4 regions of the Fictibacillus sp. 5RED26 genome follow, and region 4 is predicted to be linked to each of the others. Evidence: riboswitches for the same ligand, from Rfam matches in the RefSeq annotation. Region 4 holds a riboswitch; each other region holds the start of a gene.
The links. Region 4 has a riboswitch for S-adenosylmethionine ahead of metK (methionine adenosyltransferase). Riboswitches for the same ligand answer to the same signal wherever they lie in the genome.

Region 1: linked by a shared signal. The riboswitch ahead of mtnK (S-methyl-5-thioribose kinase) and the one ahead of metK (methionine adenosyltransferase) in region 4 are both predicted to bind S-adenosylmethionine.
Region 2: linked by a shared signal. The riboswitch ahead of IHV10_RS07990 (MetQ/NlpA family ABC transporter substrate-binding protein) and the one ahead of metK (methionine adenosyltransferase) in region 4 are both predicted to bind S-adenosylmethionine.
Region 3: linked by a shared signal. The riboswitch ahead of IHV10_RS04360 (2,3-diketo-5-methylthiopentyl-1-phosphate enolase) and the one ahead of metK (methionine adenosyltransferase) in region 4 are both predicted to bind S-adenosylmethionine.

What each region holds. Positions count from the first base shown of each region.
Region 1 is NZ_JACZDU010000001.1:824,412-828,399, reverse strand. Features, by position in the region: gene IHV10_RS04355 (pyridoxal phosphate-dependent aminotransferase) at 1-132, opposite strand, end outside; gene IHV10_RS04350 (carbon-nitrogen family hydrolase) at 154-1,023, shown strand; SAM riboswitch class I at 1,130-1,295, shown strand; gene mtnK (S-methyl-5-thioribose kinase) at 1,383-2,600, shown strand; gene mtnA (S-methyl-5-thioribose-1-phosphate isomerase) at 2,604-3,662, shown strand; gene IHV10_RS04335 (sugar ABC transporter substrate-binding protein) at 3,659-3,988, shown strand, end outside.
Region 2 is NZ_JACZDU010000001.1:1,527,987-1,531,974, forward strand. Features, by position in the region: gene IHV10_RS07975 (DUF3626 domain-containing protein) at 1-159, opposite strand, end outside; gene IHV10_RS07980 (hypothetical protein) at 279-842, shown strand; gene modB (molybdate ABC transporter permease subunit) at 996-1,652, opposite strand; gene IHV10_RS07990 (MetQ/NlpA family ABC transporter substrate-binding protein) at 1,968-2,789, opposite strand; SAM riboswitch class I at 2,919-3,038, opposite strand; gene IHV10_RS07995 (alpha/beta hydrolase) at 3,086-3,892, opposite strand.
Region 3 is NZ_JACZDU010000001.1:829,080-833,067, forward strand. Features, by position in the region: gene IHV10_RS04355 (pyridoxal phosphate-dependent aminotransferase) at 1-355, shown strand, start outside; SAM riboswitch class I at 604-722, shown strand; gene IHV10_RS04360 (2,3-diketo-5-methylthiopentyl-1-phosphate enolase) at 800-2,041, shown strand; gene IHV10_RS04365 (2-hydroxy-3-keto-5-methylthiopentenyl-1-phosphate phosphatase) at 2,038-2,712, shown strand; gene IHV10_RS04370 (methylthioribulose 1-phosphate dehydratase) at 2,709-3,374, shown strand; gene IHV10_RS04375 (1,2-dihydroxy-3-keto-5-methylthiopentene dioxygenase) at 3,352-3,888, shown strand.
Region 4 is NZ_JACZDU010000004.1:271,319-275,306, reverse strand. Features, by position in the region: gene pckA (phosphoenolpyruvate carboxykinase (ATP)) at 1-1,376, opposite strand, end outside; SAM riboswitch class I at 1,638-1,768, shown strand; gene metK (methionine adenosyltransferase) at 1,933-3,138, shown strand; gene IHV10_RS16200 (glycosyltransferase family 4 protein) at 3,403-3,988, opposite strand, start outside.

The sequences.
Region 1 (3,988 bases), on a different contig from region 4:
ATCAGGATTCCCTTGTCCTAGATTAATAACATCAAAGCCTTGCTCTACATAGTAAGATACTTTTTTTACAAGCTTGGCGAAAAATTGCTCTGGCAGTTTCCCCATCACTTCTGCCTGCTCAAAACGTTTCACGACGATCACTTCCAGTCTAATTTGAATGTTCTTGAAATTCTAATCAGTTATGTTATACGCTTAAGGAAATTCTGTAAAGACTTTTTTTACAACCTGGAGGGTACAATCATGAAAATTGCCTGCATACAAGTTGACATTCAATATGGGAAACCTGATGAAAATTATAAACACATCGAAAATAAAATTCGTAAAGCCGTTAAACATCATAATCCTGATACGATCGTACTACCAGAACTATGGGATACTGGGTATGATCTTACCCGATTAGATGAGATTAGCGATCATGATGGTGAGAAAGCAAAGAAATGGTTAAGCGAGTTATCTAAAGAGCTTGATACTAATATTGTCGGAGGGTCTATCGCATATCGTGAGAGTAACTCAGTTTACAACACATCACTCACTTACAACCGAAACGGTGAACATGTTGGCACCTACTCAAAGGCTCACCTGATCACACTTATGGAAGAGGAAAAATATATCTCCCCCGGCAGTAATAGCAATCTGTTTACAATCGACGGTAATCTCTCGACCCTTGCTATCTGTTATGACATCCGTTTTCCTGAATGGATCCGTGCTCCTTTCATAAAAGGGGCAAAAATATTGTTCGTTCCTGCCGAATGGCCGATTCAAAGACAATCTCATTGGCGAGCATTGCTTATCGCACGTGCTATAGAGAATCAATGCTACGTTATTGCTTGTAACCGAGTTGGAAGCGACCCTAAAAACACCTTCGCTGGTCAATCACTAATTATTGACCCATGGGGAGATATCATTGCTGAAGGATCTGTGCACGAAGAGGAGATCCTTACAGCAGAGATCTCACCTGAATTAGTAGACGAAGTCCGTGTAAAGGTTCCTGTATTTAACGACCGTCGAACAGATCTGTATTAAATCCATTTAAGAATTTAGTGTTGACAGATCTCCATACAACGTTGTAGTATAACGATTATGAATTGCGTGAATATTGTTACGCATTAACAAAACGAATAATTTTGGTCTCTTATCAAGAGCAGGTGGAGGGATATGGCCCGATGAAACCCAGCAACCGACCGTAATACCATTGTAAGATGGGGCGCCCGCATTATACGGGGAGCCGCTGATTAATTCAGCGTATGGCACGGTGCTAATTCCGGCAAAACATTTTTGTTTTGCTAAGATAAGAGGCGCGGGAAATCATCATTCCGAGCCTCTTTTCTTATACGAAAAGAGGCTCTTTTTATTTGTAAAAAAACTTTCCGGGGGGAACAAAAATGAGCGTACAAGTAAGATCTACATATGAACCGTTAAACGAACTGACAGTGCTTGATGTGGTAAAACCTTTAGCATTTTTTGATGCATCCGAACAAGACCAACTGCATGTTAGAGAGATTGGAGATGGCAACTTAAACCTTGTCTTTCATATAGAAAGCGCACTATCCAAAAAAGCTGTAATCGTTAAACAAGCACTTCCTTATGCAAAAGTGGTTGGAGAAAGCTGGCCGCTCACACTAGATCGTGCACGAATCGAGAGCGATGCGTTATTAAAAGAAGCTGAATCCGTTCCTCACTTAGTTCCGAAGGTTTTATTTTCAGATTCAACACTTGCTGTCACAGTTATGGAAGATCTGTCTGACCATGTCATCCTTCGAAAAGGACTTATTGACGGTCAAATTTATCCCAAACTTGCTGATGACATTGGAACATTTGCTGCTAAAACAGCTTTTTATTCTAGTGATTTCTACCTGCATCCTTTTGAAAAAAAAGAACAAGTTAAACAATTTTCAAACCCTGAACTTTGCAAGATCACGGAAGACTTAGTGTTCACTGATCCATTTTTCAATCATGATACAAATGACTTCCCTGCTGAACTCCAAAGTGAAGTTGATGTAATTTGGAATGACAAAGAGCTTTTACAAGAGGTAGCTCAACTGCGACTCTCATTCTTAACTAAAGCAGAAGTTCTTCTTCATGGAGATCTACATTCTGGAAGTATTTTTGTAAAAAGCGATTCTACTAAAGTGATCGATCCTGAGTTTGCATTCTATGGGCCAGCCGGATTCGATATCGCTCACTTCATAGCTAACCTTGCGCTTAATCATCTTTCTCAGAATGCACATGCAAAAGAGCCATTTCATCGCGAATCTTTACAAACCTACCTGTTACAAACGATCGAAAAGACTTGGGAAACATACAGAGAAACGTTCTCACAACTATGTAACGAGAAAGCAACAGACCCTTTTGCCAAGATTGACGGTGTACTTGATAATTTCTTGGAAAAGACTTTCCAAGAAGCTATCGGTTTTGCTGGTTGTGAGATTATTCGAAGAACGATTGGACTTGCACACGTTGCTGATCTAGATACTATCCCCCAAAAAGAGGTAGAGCTCTTTTATAAAAAAACAGCACTAGCGTTAGGGGCAAAACTTGTTAAAAATCAAAGGAAACTTACAAACATCACAGAACTTACTGACTGGATTAGAGGTGCTTAAATGATGACTGTAGCAGAAAAATGGGTTCCTTCTGTTCGATACAGAGGTGACCATCTTCTTATATTAGATCAACAACAACTTCCCCATCACACGGTTTACTTAAATGTAACCACGATTGAACACGTATGGGACGCAATTTCTAAGCTTAAAGTTCGAGGCGCGCCAGCTATTGGGATCGCTGCTGCATTCGGACTCGCACTATGGAGTAATTCTGAAAAAGAGGTGGATCATTCCTCGTTTTTAACTAAATTGCAAAGACAAAGAGATTACTTAGCGTCTTCCCGCCCTACCGCTGTTAATTTATTTTGGGCATTAGATCGTGTTGTTGCTTCTGCTCAACAATCAACTTCAGTAGAAGAGGCGAAAAGTAGAATTGAAGCTGAATCACTTTTAATTCGAGAAGAAGATGAGAATACATGCAGAAAGATCGGTGAGTACGCTTTGTCACTTCTCCAAGACGGAGACGCTGTCATGACGATCTGTAATGCAGGTGCCATCGCGACAAGCAAATATGGAACAGCGTTAGCTCCTTTTCATCTTGCTAAAGAACAAGGCTGGAACCTTTCTGTTTACGCGAACGAAACTCGTCCTGTTTTACAAGGTTCTCGTTTAACAGCATGGGAGCTGCAAGCAAACGATATTGATGTGACCTTGATCACAGATAATATGGCAGCCCACACGCTAAAAACAAAGAACATTAAAGCGGTGATCGTTGGATGTGATCGAGTGGCAGCGAATGGCGATACAGCTAACAAAATCGGAACTTTTGGTCTTGCGCTACAAGCAAAAGCGCTTGGTATTCCCTTTTATGTCGCTTGTCCTCTTTCTACCTTAGATCTCAGTACAACAAGCGGTGATGATATTCCGATCGAAGAACGTCCGGAAGAAGAAGTCACGCATCTAAACGGTGTTCGCATTGCACCAGAAGGAATAAAAGTGTTCAATCCCGCTTTCGATGTAACTCCCGCTGAATACATCTCAGCGATCATAACTGAAAAAGGAATCGTCAATGGCAATTATAAAGAAGTACTATCCACACTTAAGGAGGAAGAAAAGCATTGAGACCTTTTAGAATCTTGGCAACCGCTTGCCTAACGTCAGCCTTGTTCTTAACAGGATGCACCAATGAGCAAGATGCTCTTTCCAATAAGACAGAAACAAAACCTGCTGCAGCAAATGAGTCACAATCAAATTCTACAGTAACTGCTTCTACGTCAAGCAAAGTTCCAAAACAGCTTCAGAAGCCTTTAAAGATCGCTTCAATTAATCAGTTCTCTATCGGTACTTTTTCTTCTCAATATATTAGTGGCGTAAAAAAGCAAGTGGAAGAGTTTGGCGGTGAGGTGCAAATCTATAACGCTGATAACGATCTTTCAAAAATGGCAGCA
Region 2 (3,988 bases), on a different contig from region 4:
ATGCTCTTTAACATTATGGACTGCCTTATGAAATACATCAGTGGTTATGTTAGACATTCTTAATAAATGTTGAATCGTCGCTTGAGCATCGTCCTTATGTTTTGCAGCATAACGCTCAACATAATCTATTGCAGATTGTTGTGCTCCAGTTAATTTCATATAATAATCTCCGTTTCCGTCGGTAAATGATGTTATTCAAGAACCAATAAAGTGACTCTTCACGCTCATGAATAGTGGTTTAGCTTTAAGGAATATATTTTATAAAGGAGAGGATCATTATGGGTTATCGAAAAAAGAAAAGAATTACAGGATCTCGAAGCTTTAGGACTCCGAGTACATTTCCTCTCATCTTACTTTTGGTGATTCTGCTATTCTCTGCTATAAGTTTATTTTTATCTTCGACAGTATTTCAAGATCACCTTGTTCTGAGGGAGCTTTTCCTTTTTTTAGCTATGTCTCTGCTATTATTATTTATTGGCGTTGTTGCCAGTTATTTAAGAATACACAACTGGATAGAACGCCTACTTATTCTGGTTGTAATCATTGGATCCATTACAGCTGCGATTGGTTTTGCACACACCGTATTTCAACTCTACGAAGATATTGGTGACTATGAAGCTAGAAAATTCAACGTGATAGAAGGAATTCCTTCAACCTTAACGTATGGCTCGAAAAATGGTCCTGACTATGTCTCTTCCATAATGATTGATAATAAAAAAATTAATGTAGCACACTTGAATATAACGGCTAAGTCTTATAAAGATCATTTCAAAGGCAAATCCATTCGATTAAAATACCTTTCTCATAGTAAGTTTGCTGTAAGTATAGAAAAAAACGAATAAGTATTTCACATGTGATTTTGAACTAAAAAAAACACAGCCCTCTTTAGAGAAGCTGTGTTTTCTTTATTCACTGGTTTTAATACTAATGCAGAACCGCCTACCATACCCATGTTTGTAGTTTCAAAATACAATCATTACAGATTCTTTTTTCTGCTAAGCTCTTATGCGATTTACAGCAACAAGCATTAAGAATGATATACCAATAACACTTCCTACCCACATCCATGCAAGATCCATATTTCCTGATTCGATCGCGATATAGATTGCGGTGGATATCGTCTGTGTTTTTCCAGGTATGTTTCCGGCAAACATTAATGTTGCACCAAACTCACCTAATGCGCGAGCAAAACTTAAAATAGCACCTGATGTGATAGCTCTAACAGATAATGGAACAGAGATTTTTCGCAATACATCCCACTCGTTGGCTCCATCTACTCGCGCTGCGTTTTCGATGTCTGCGTCAATAGATTCAAACCCCGCTTTTGCGGATTGATACATGAGTGGAAATGCCACAACTGCAGACGCAATAACGGCTGCCCACCATGTAAATATAATCGGCTGATTAAAGAGCCACTCTACGAGCTGTCCCCCGGGACCATTTCGACCGAACAAAACGATTAACAAGAAACCTACCACAGTTGGGGGTAGTACGAGTGGAAGTAGGAATATTGTTTCGATTAACGTTTTCCCTTTAAACTTCTGGTGAGCCATGATCCTTCCGAAAAATAAGCCGGCTAAGATCACAATCAGTGAAGCTGTCACCGCTATGCCAAGTGATAATTTGACAGGTGACCAAAAATCTATTGCCATTTCCTTTTCCACCCGCTTATTCCATTGATTTATATGCTGTATTCATCTGTCTTCATCATATCATATCGCTCATTGCTGGTGATGAAAGATGCTGATATTGTCGAACGGCCTTTATTTTTGAGTTTAGACTTAATTCATGTCTAGTTTGACTTAATCAATGATCAGAACGACTTAATTTTTCTGAGTAAGACTTAATTTTTCTTATTTAGACTTAATATTCAAAAAAGATGCTCATCGGATGCCTTAAAAACATCTGTAAATGAAAAAAGCTGCTTAGATGAGTGGATTTCACCCATCTAGTCAGCTCATTCATCCTTATTCTTTAACAGCTAGCACTGAACCTTTATACTCTTTATCAATAAAATCGGTAATTTCTTTCGAATGAAGCACTTCTAACAAGGTTTTGATAGATTTCTTCTCTTTGTCGCCTTCACGAACTGTGATAATATTCGCAAATGGTGAATCTGAACCTTCAAGTGCGATGGAATCTTTCTTCGGGTTCAAATCCGCATCGATTGCATAATTTGTGTTGATCACAATCGCATCGCCTTCATCATTCTCGTACGCTTTAGTCAATAGCCCTGGATCAATGTCTGCCACAAACTCTAAGTTTTTCGGATTTTCTACAATATCGCTTATTTGCGCTTCGTAGCCCTTTCCTTCTTTTAGTTTGATCAGCCCCTCTGCTTCAAAGATTGACAGGATACGCCCGTGCTCAGCAATTGAATTACTTAAGATAACCTTCCCGCCTTCTGGTAGGTCTTTTAATGACTTATGTCTCTTCGAATAAACGCCCATCGGCTCTAAGTGAACAGCTCCTGCATTTTCAAACTTATACTTCGGGTTATCTTTCACTTGCTGTGTTAGATATGGAATGTGCTGAAAATAGTTCGCATCAATTTCTTTTTCATATAAAGACTTATTCGGTAAGATATAGTCTTGGAACTTAACGATTTCTAATTCAATGCCTTTATCCTCTAAAAGCGGCTTCGCTTCCTCTAAAATTTCTGCGTGTGGTACATTTGATGCTCCTACTACTAGCTTTTCTGTTTTCTCTCCACCACTTGTTGATGAGCCACAAGCCGCTAATAAAAATACTGCAAAACTTGCGAGTAATACTTGGATGATTCTTTTCATGATCTGATCCCCTATCCTTTAGTTTCTATAAGTTCTTTGATAATAGATGCTCTTTAAGAGGTGGTACAAAAAAACCTCCTGTTCTCATAACAGAGACAGAAGGCTTCTCGAAAAACGATTCCGATAATCCTCTCATCTCTCAGTGTGACCACTGTTAGATTTAGCACCGTTTTCATATTGATTATTATTCAACATGAATGGTTGCCGGGTTTCATAGGGCTAATTCCCTCCACCTGCTCTTAATAAGAGTATTCCTATCAAATTACTTTGTATTATCACAGGAATTTTGTAAAATGTCAAACACTTTTTTTCAAATTATTCTGAACAGAAACTTTAACATTCTTTACTAACCATTCAGAAGTGGAAGAAATTAATTTATCGAAGTGGACAATAGAAGAATACGTATGATTAGCACCTTCTATTAGTACTATTGAGCTTCCACAATTCTTCCTCTTTCTTGATTCTTCAAAATAGTGAGAGCAATATCTTGATGATATAACTGGATCGTCCGATCCATGGATGAACAGTGCGTTACCACGAAACTGTTTGATGTCTTCTAATGGAGAATAAGCTTGAAGGGAAAGTAAAAATTCTTCGGTTATCGCATACCCTAGATGATCAATCACAGGGTGCTCTCCGTTATAACCAACTATATCTTTAATATCTTCAAATGGATTTCCTACTGCAGACCACGTGATTACATTCCCAATCCTATCATCATCTGCTACAGTGCAGACCGCGACTGCACCGCCTAAACTATGTCCGATTAACGTTATTGCATTTTGATCAATGTTAGGTAGTTTGCTACCAAAAGAAATAACTTCCTTCGTCTGATCGATAAAACAAGCAAACTCATTATCTCCATATTCCCCTTCACTCTCACCACAGCCAGCATAGTCAAATCTCAATACAGCAAACCCTAGTTTAACGAGTTCTTGAGCCGTTTTAACAAACAGACGATCTACTCCAATTCGTGTACTCGTAAAACCGTGACAAATAATGATCAGCGGAAACTTCTCTTCACCTGCACCACTCCAATTAGGAAAATGAATGGTGTGAGCCAATTTTCTGTCTTTCCACCATATACAATCCGACATAACCATATCACCCACTCCTTTTCTCTCTATTGAAATTCACTTAACCAGTATGATAAACGCAAAAAAACCGTGTTCCCTTAGAGAACACGGTTCCATACATAA
Region 3 (3,988 bases), on a different contig from region 4:
TGTAAGCTTGTTCGGAGCTGTCCAGCACGCGGCGGCTGAGGCATTGAACGGACCACAGCAATGTGTGGATGAACTGGTAGATACATATGAACGTCGCCGAAACGCATTCATCGGACGTTTGAATGAAAACGGCTGGAAGGTAGAATCGCCAAAAGGTTCATTTTTCTGCTGGCTGCCTGTACCTGATGGGTATACTTCTGAAACTTTCGCAGACTATTTGCTAGAGAAAGCACACGTCGTAGTCGCGCCAGGCATCGGATTCGGAAGCGAAGGCGATCGGTATGTACGTGCCGGCCTACTAACATCAGAAGAACGTCTGATAGAGGCTGCTGATCGGATTGCTAAATTGATTTAAATTAGTTTTTTGAAAATTTTTTGTTAATAGTGTGTACCTTCATTGACAGTTGATTGCAGTGCAAGATGCGAGACTCCTGGGGGACGAGTGTGTCAGGTGAGACCCTTAAGGGCGCAACGCGGCAAGGGGCTCACCGCACGCCCCCCGGAAAGCGAGCATCTGGAACGGAAATCAATTGCTTTCAAGGGTTGACAGATCCTTCATACCCTGTCATAATCACAATTAAAATTATATTCTAACAATTTGCACTCTTATTAAGAGCAGGTGGAGGGACTAGCCCGATGAAACCCGGCAACCATTCAGTTAATTTAGCTTAACTGAAAACGGTGCTAATTCTTGCAGTCGAACGTTGACTGAGAGATAAGAGGAAGTGGAACTGTCAATATGTAGACACCCCTTCCTCGTGAAGGGGTTTTTTGTGTTTTTGAAAGGAGAACGACAAACATGAGTAAAATTACAGCGACGTACTTAGTACATGATAAGAAAGAAAACTTACAAAAAAAAGCGGAAGGAATTGCACTAGGACTTACAGTAGGTTCTTGGACAGAACTTCCTCAAATTGAGAAAGAGCAGCTAAAAAAACATAAAGGGATTGTGGAAGAAGTCATTGAACTTCCTGAAGATCCACTTGCTGATCAATTTTTAGGAAGTAAAAGAACTAAGGGCTTGCTTAAGATTTCCTATCCATCAGCAAACTTTTCAAATGATATTCCAGCAATTCTAACGACGGTTTTCGGTAAACTTTCGTTAGATGGTGAGATCAAGCTCATAGATTTAGAGTTTGATAGAGAGCTAGAAAAACAATTTCCTGGTCCTAAGTTTGGAATAACAGGAATTCGAGATATCTTAGGCGTACATAACCGTCCACTAGTTATGAGTATTTTTAAAGGGGTACTCGGAAAAGATCTATCATTCTTCAAGCAGCAATTATATGAGCAGGCTTTAGGTGGGGTAGATCTTGTAAAAGATGATGAAATTCTTTTTGAGAACCCACTCACTCCTTTTGAAGAAAGAGTGAAAATCGCTAAAGAAGTATTAAAGTCTGTTCACGAGCGAACAGGCGAAAAGACGCTCTACGCAGTTAACTTAACAGGCAGAACGAGTGAACTTCGAGATAAAGCGAGGCGCGCAGCAGAATTAGGAGCAAACGCATTACTATTTAACGTTTTATCTTACGGACCAGATGTATTGCAAGAACTGGCCGAAGATAAAGAGATTCCACTACCGATCATGGCTCATCCTGCACTATCCGGAGCTATAGGGTCATCATCACTTTACGGAATTGGTTACTCAGTATTACTAGGCAAATTGCTTCGTTATGCAGGAGCAGATCTTGTGTTGTTCCCATCACCATATGGAAGTGTAGCACTTGATCGTCAAGAAACATTAAGCATTGCGGATGCCTTAACAACAGATAGCATCTCATTAAACAAATCGTTTCCAGTCCCTTCAGCTGGTATCCATCCAGGACTAACACCGGTTTTATACAATGACTTTGGTTTGGACAGCGTTATAAATGCAGGTGGAGGCATACATGGTCACCCAGATGGAGCTGCTGGTGGAGCACGTGCTTTCCGTCAGGCGATAGATGCCGTTGTTAAAGGAGAAGACTTTGAAAGTTTTGCTGAAAAACATGCAGAACTTCAAAAAGCATTAGAGCTTTGGGGTGGTGTTCCTGTAAAATGACAACTCAACACCGATCGGTAATCTTTTGTGATTTTGATGGGACTGTTACCGAAAAAGATAACATCGTCGCCATCATGGAAGAATTTTCACCTGAGGGATGGCAGCCGATCGTAAATGAAATCTTGAATGAAACGATCTCGATTCGAGAAGGTGTAGGAAAAATGTTTTCCAGAATTCCTTCGAATAAAAAGAAAGAGATTATTGAATTCGTTTTAACACGTTCTAAGATTAGAGATGGCTTTCAGGAATTTATTCAATTTACTCAAAGCGAGAGAATTCCATTATACATCGTTAGTGGTGGCATTGATTTTTTTGTTCATCCTGTTTTAGAAAACAAGCTAGATTCACAATACGTATTTTGTAATGCCAGTGACTTTACCAGTGACACGATAAAAATCACTTGGCCGAACGCATGTGATGATCAATGTGATAATGATTGTGGGTGTTGCAAACCTTCTGTTATCAGACGACTGGAAGAGAAGTATCCCCGAACAGAAAAGATTGTGATCGGTGATTCAATTACTGATCTTCAAGCTTCTAAGATGGCTGATGTTGTTTTCGCAAGAGATTATCTGATTGAAAAATGCGAAGAAAACCAAATACCCTATACTTCATTTGAAACGTTTCATGACATCATTCATGTCTTAGAGAAAAGAGGTGTGAAAAGTTGAGTAAACATCAGCGATGGATTGAGCTTGCAGATGTAAAGGATGAGCTGGCTTCACGGAACTGGTTTCCCGGAACAAGTGGTAACGTTTCAATTAAAGTAAGTGACACACCGCTCAACTTTTATGTTTCTGCAAGTGGAAAAGATAAAACAAAACGTACCTCTGAAGACTTTCTTTTAGTAGATCAGTATGGGGATCCGGTAGAAGAAACGCATTTAAAAGCTTCAGCAGAAACAGGCATTCATTGTGAAGTCTATCGATTAACGGATGCAGGCTGCTGTTTACACGTTCACACCGTAGATAATAATTTAATCTCTGAGTTATATGGTGATGTAGGAGAGATTACGTTTCAAGGTCAAGAACTGATAAAAGCTTTTGGAATATGGGAAGAAGAAGGAAGTATCACGGTTCCTATCGTTGAAAATTACGGTGACCTTTCGAAGCTGTCAGAAGCGGTAGGTGCTGTTATAAATACGGATACCAAAGCTGTCCTGATCCGCAATCATGGTATTACCGTATGGGGCAGAAATGCTTTTGAAGCGAAGAAACACCTAGAAGCTTTCGAGTTTCTGTTCTCTTACCATATCAAATTACAAACTTTAAACGTTTTAAATAAAAATCAATCATCTGGAGGCGTTAAAAATGGCACAACTACGATTTCATGATAACAACGAAAGAATTGAACAACAAAGCGAGGTAGAATCGTACTTAAACTCACAGGAAGTTATTTACGAAAAGTGGGACATTGAAAAACTTCCGTCACACCTTCGTGAAAATTTTTCGTTAAGTGATGAGGACAAAGAAGAAGTGATTCAAACCTTCCGCAGTGAGATCGATGATATCTCTGAGCGCAGAGGGTATGTAACAGAAGATGTTATCTCCCTTTCTGATGCGACACCAAATTTAGATGAGCTTTTGAAAAACTTCTTAGCAGAACATCATCACACAGATGATGAAGTACGATTTATCGTTTCTGGACATGGAATCTTTGCGATCGAAGGACCTAATGGAAGGTTCTTTGATGTAGAGCTTGAGCCGGGAGATCTAATCTCCGTTCCAGAAAATTTCCGTCACTATTTCACGCTGCAAGAAGATCGTAAAGTAGTAGCGGTCCGCATCTTTAAATCAAAAGAAGGCTGGGTACCGATCTACGATAAACAGCCACAAGAAGCAAAATAATAAACCTGGCACACCATTTTATTTGAATGAAATGGTGTGTTTTCTTTTGTAATGAGAGAGTAGTTGGCAAGTTCAGGCGCTCGTCCGGCGGCTGACAAGC
Region 4 (3,988 bases):
ACTGAGGCAAGTTCGCCTTCTAGAGCAGCCAGCACCATTGCACGTGTATGACCTAGGTTCATACGACTTCCAATACCGTACTCTCCACCAGACCAGCCTGTGTTAACAAGGTAAACTTGAACGTTGTGCTGATCAATTTTCTTGCCAAGCATCTCAGCATAAACGGTAGCAGGAAGTGGCAGGAATGGTGCGCCAAAGCAAGTTGAGAAAGTAGCTTGTGGTGATGTTACGCCTCTTTCTGTTCCTGCAAGTTTGCTCGTGTATCCTGATAGGAAATGATACATCGCTTGTTCTTTAGTAAGTTTGCTGATCGGAGGCAGTACACCGAATGCATCAGCAGTTAAGAAGATGATTGTATTCGGGTGTCCTGCGACACTTGGTTGAATAATATTAGGAATAGCATCAACAGGATAAGCAGCACGTGTGTTTTCTGTTAGTGAAGAATCTTTATAATCCGCTTCTCTTGTAACGGGATCGATCATAACATTCTCTAAAACGCTTCCAAAACGAATCGCATTCCAGATCTGTGGTTCTTTTTCTTTAGAAAGATCGATTGTTTTAGCATAACATCCACCTTCGATATTAAAGACACCGGTGTTAGCCCAACCATGCTCATCATCTCCGATTAAGCGACGGTTCGGATCTGCTGATAATGTAGTTTTACCAGTACCAGATAGTCCGAAGAATAAAGCTACATCTCCTTCATTCCCAACGTTGGCAGAGCAGTGCATAGACAGAATGCCTTTTTCAGGAAGGATGTAGTTCATGACAGAAAATACAGATTTTTTGATTTCACCTGCGTACTCAGTACCACCGATAAGGACAATTTTCTTTTCAAAAGAGACGATAATAAATGTTTCTGAGTTAGTTCCATCTTCAGCCGGATTAGCTTGAAATCCTGGTGCTGAAATCACTGTGAATTGAGATTCATGAGAACCTAGCTCATCGTGGTTCGGGCGCACAAACATTTGGTGAGCAAAAAGGTTATGCCATGCATACTCGTTAATTACTTGGATAGGAAGGCGATACTCGCGGTCCGCACCAGCAAACCCTTTAAATACGAATAGTTCTTCTTTATTGCTTAAGTAATTGAGTACTTTTTTGTATAATTTATCAAAGTTTTCTGGTGAAAATGGTTTATTTACCTTTCCCCAATCGATTGAATCTTTAATGGAAGCATCTTCAACGATAAATTTATCCTCAGGGGAACGGCCTGTGTATTTCCCCGTTGTAGCTTGAAGTGCTCCTGTGGATGTAAGGATGCCCTCGTTGCGTTGAAGAGATTTTTCTACTAAAACCGGAACAGGTAAGTTCTGGTGAGTTGTTTCACGGGTCACAAGATCGTTTAAGGTTGTCGTAAATTCCAATGTATTCATATGAGACAGTACCATCCTTTATCCTAGAGTGATATATTCGAAAATTAGTATAACACATTGATTTAAATAATGTATACTATTTTATGAAAGTGCATCAAAAAAGTTCTTACTTCTGAAAAAAAGAACAAAATGTTGTGAATTATCCATCTTATTTAAAACGCTTTCATTCTATAGAATATAATACTCCAAACTTATTGCTATTCATAGGGTTTTCTATTGACAGAGGTGAAGCATTACGCTATCATATTTCGAGAACGGCTACTCTTATTCTGAGTAGGTGGAGGGACAGGCCCTATGAAACCCAGCAACCGACATGAAAGTGGCAATAATAACGCTACTGGAAATGAAAAGGTGCTAACCTGCAAGGTGAAAATAACCTTGGACAATAAGAGGTTGAAGGCATTTTGGTTTTATAAACCTTTTCCCTCGTGAATGTATGTGAGACAGGGAAGGGCTTTTTTTATGCCTTTTTCAGGTTAAGAACATAAACTGTGTAAAATAGATAAGAATAAAGTACCGTATCATACTCAAAAGCAGTTAAAGGGAGGATATTAACTTGTCCAAAAAAGTTAGTCGTCGTTTATTTACATCAGAATCCGTTACAGAAGGCCATCCAGATAAAATCTGTGACCAAATCTCAGATGCGATTCTAGATGAAATTTTAGCTAATGATGCAAATGCTCGTGTAGCATGTGAAACATCTGTAACTACAGGTCTTGTACTTGTTGCAGGTGAGATCACAACTTCTACTTATGTAGATATCCCAAAAGTTGTACGTGAGACAATTAAAGAAATCGGTTATGACCGTGCCAAATATGGTTTCGATTCTGAAACATGTGCAGTACTAACTTCTATCGATGAGCAATCTGCTGATATCGCGATGGGTGTTGACCAAGCTCTTGAAGCAAGAGAAGGTTCTATGACAGATGCTGAGATCGAAGCGATCGGTGCAGGTGACCAAGGTCTAATGTTCGGATATGCTTGTAACGAGACAGAAGAGCTTATGCCTCTACCAATCTCACTAGCTCATAAATTATCTCGTCGTCTTACAGAGGTTCGTAAGTCTGAAGAGATTCCTTACTTGCGTCCAGATGGAAAAACTCAAGTAACTGTTGAATATGATGAGAACGACAAACCTGTTCGTATTGACACAATCGTAATTTCTACTCAGCACCACCCTGAGAACACACTTGAAGAAATTCAAAGAGACATCAAAGAAAAAGTAATCACGCCGGTTGTTCCTGCTGAACTAATCGACGAGAACACAAAATACTTCATCAACCCAACGGGCCGTTTCGTAATCGGCGGACCACAAGGTGATGCTGGACTTACTGGCCGTAAAATCATCGTAGATACATACGGTGGATATGCTCGTCACGGTGGTGGTGCATTCTCTGGTAAGGACGCAACTAAAGTTGACCGTTCTGCTGCTTATGCTGCTCGTTATGTTGCTAAAAACATCGTAGCATCAGGTCTTGCTGACAAAGTTGAAGTTCAGCTTGCTTATGCAATTGGTGTTGCTCAACCAGTATCAATCGCTGTAAACACGTTTGAAACAGGTAAAGTTTCTGAAGAAGTTCTTGTAGAACTAGTTCGCAACAACTTCGACCTTCGTCCGGCTGGAATCATTAAGATGCTTGATCTTCGCCGTCCGATCTACAAGCAAACTGCTGCATACGGCCACTTTGGACGTACTGACATCAACCTTCCTTGGGAGAACACAGATAAGGCTGCAGAGCTTAAGAAACAAGCAAATATTTAATAACATGTTAAACCAGACTTCCTTTTGGGAGTCTGGTTTTTTTAGTTATTTTAGAAGATTATGTCGAAAATCGGATAAAAAATTTTATGTACGGAATTATTCGCTAGTTTTACGGATAAATGTTTTTTATCTGCGGATATAATTGTAATTACCTCGTAAAAAAAATTGTGTATCTTCCAAACGAACATCTTAATCGCTAATGTTCATTTGGAAGATACGTTTATTTTATCCTCGTATTTTCATATCTTATTAACTATTCATCTGCTACGCAATGATCGTTTTATTTTTATTTTTCGTATAAATAACTTCTTCATACTGCATTAAAAGGTTCCCGAAAATAGCTGACCAAGATTGAGTCATCGCATAATTTCTTGCTTTTCGTTTCATAGAGCCTAAGAGCATAGGATCTTCCAAAATAGAAACGATATTTTGTATGAATGAATCAGCTTCTCTAGCTTTGCAGATTCTACCCGTTACACCGTCTTGAACAATTTCAGCTACTCCGCCAGAATCAGACACGATAGCAGGTAACCCAGAGGCAGCTGCTTCTAAAACAACATTGCCGAACGTCTCTGTAGAAGAAGGGAAGACGAAAAGGTCGGCTGAAGCATAAACCCGCGCAAGATCTTCTCCAGATAGATAGCCTGCACATGTTACATTGCTATATTCAGTTTCCCACTGTTCGACATCACGTCGACTTGGTCCGTCACCCACAATCAGCCAATGAACATTCTCGCTCAAAGGGGATGGCAGCTTATCTATCATTTCTTTGAGGATGTTTAGATCCTTTTCAGGTGCTAGTCTTCCCACGAACAAGAAGATATACTTCTGTGTGATCTTATATTCTTCA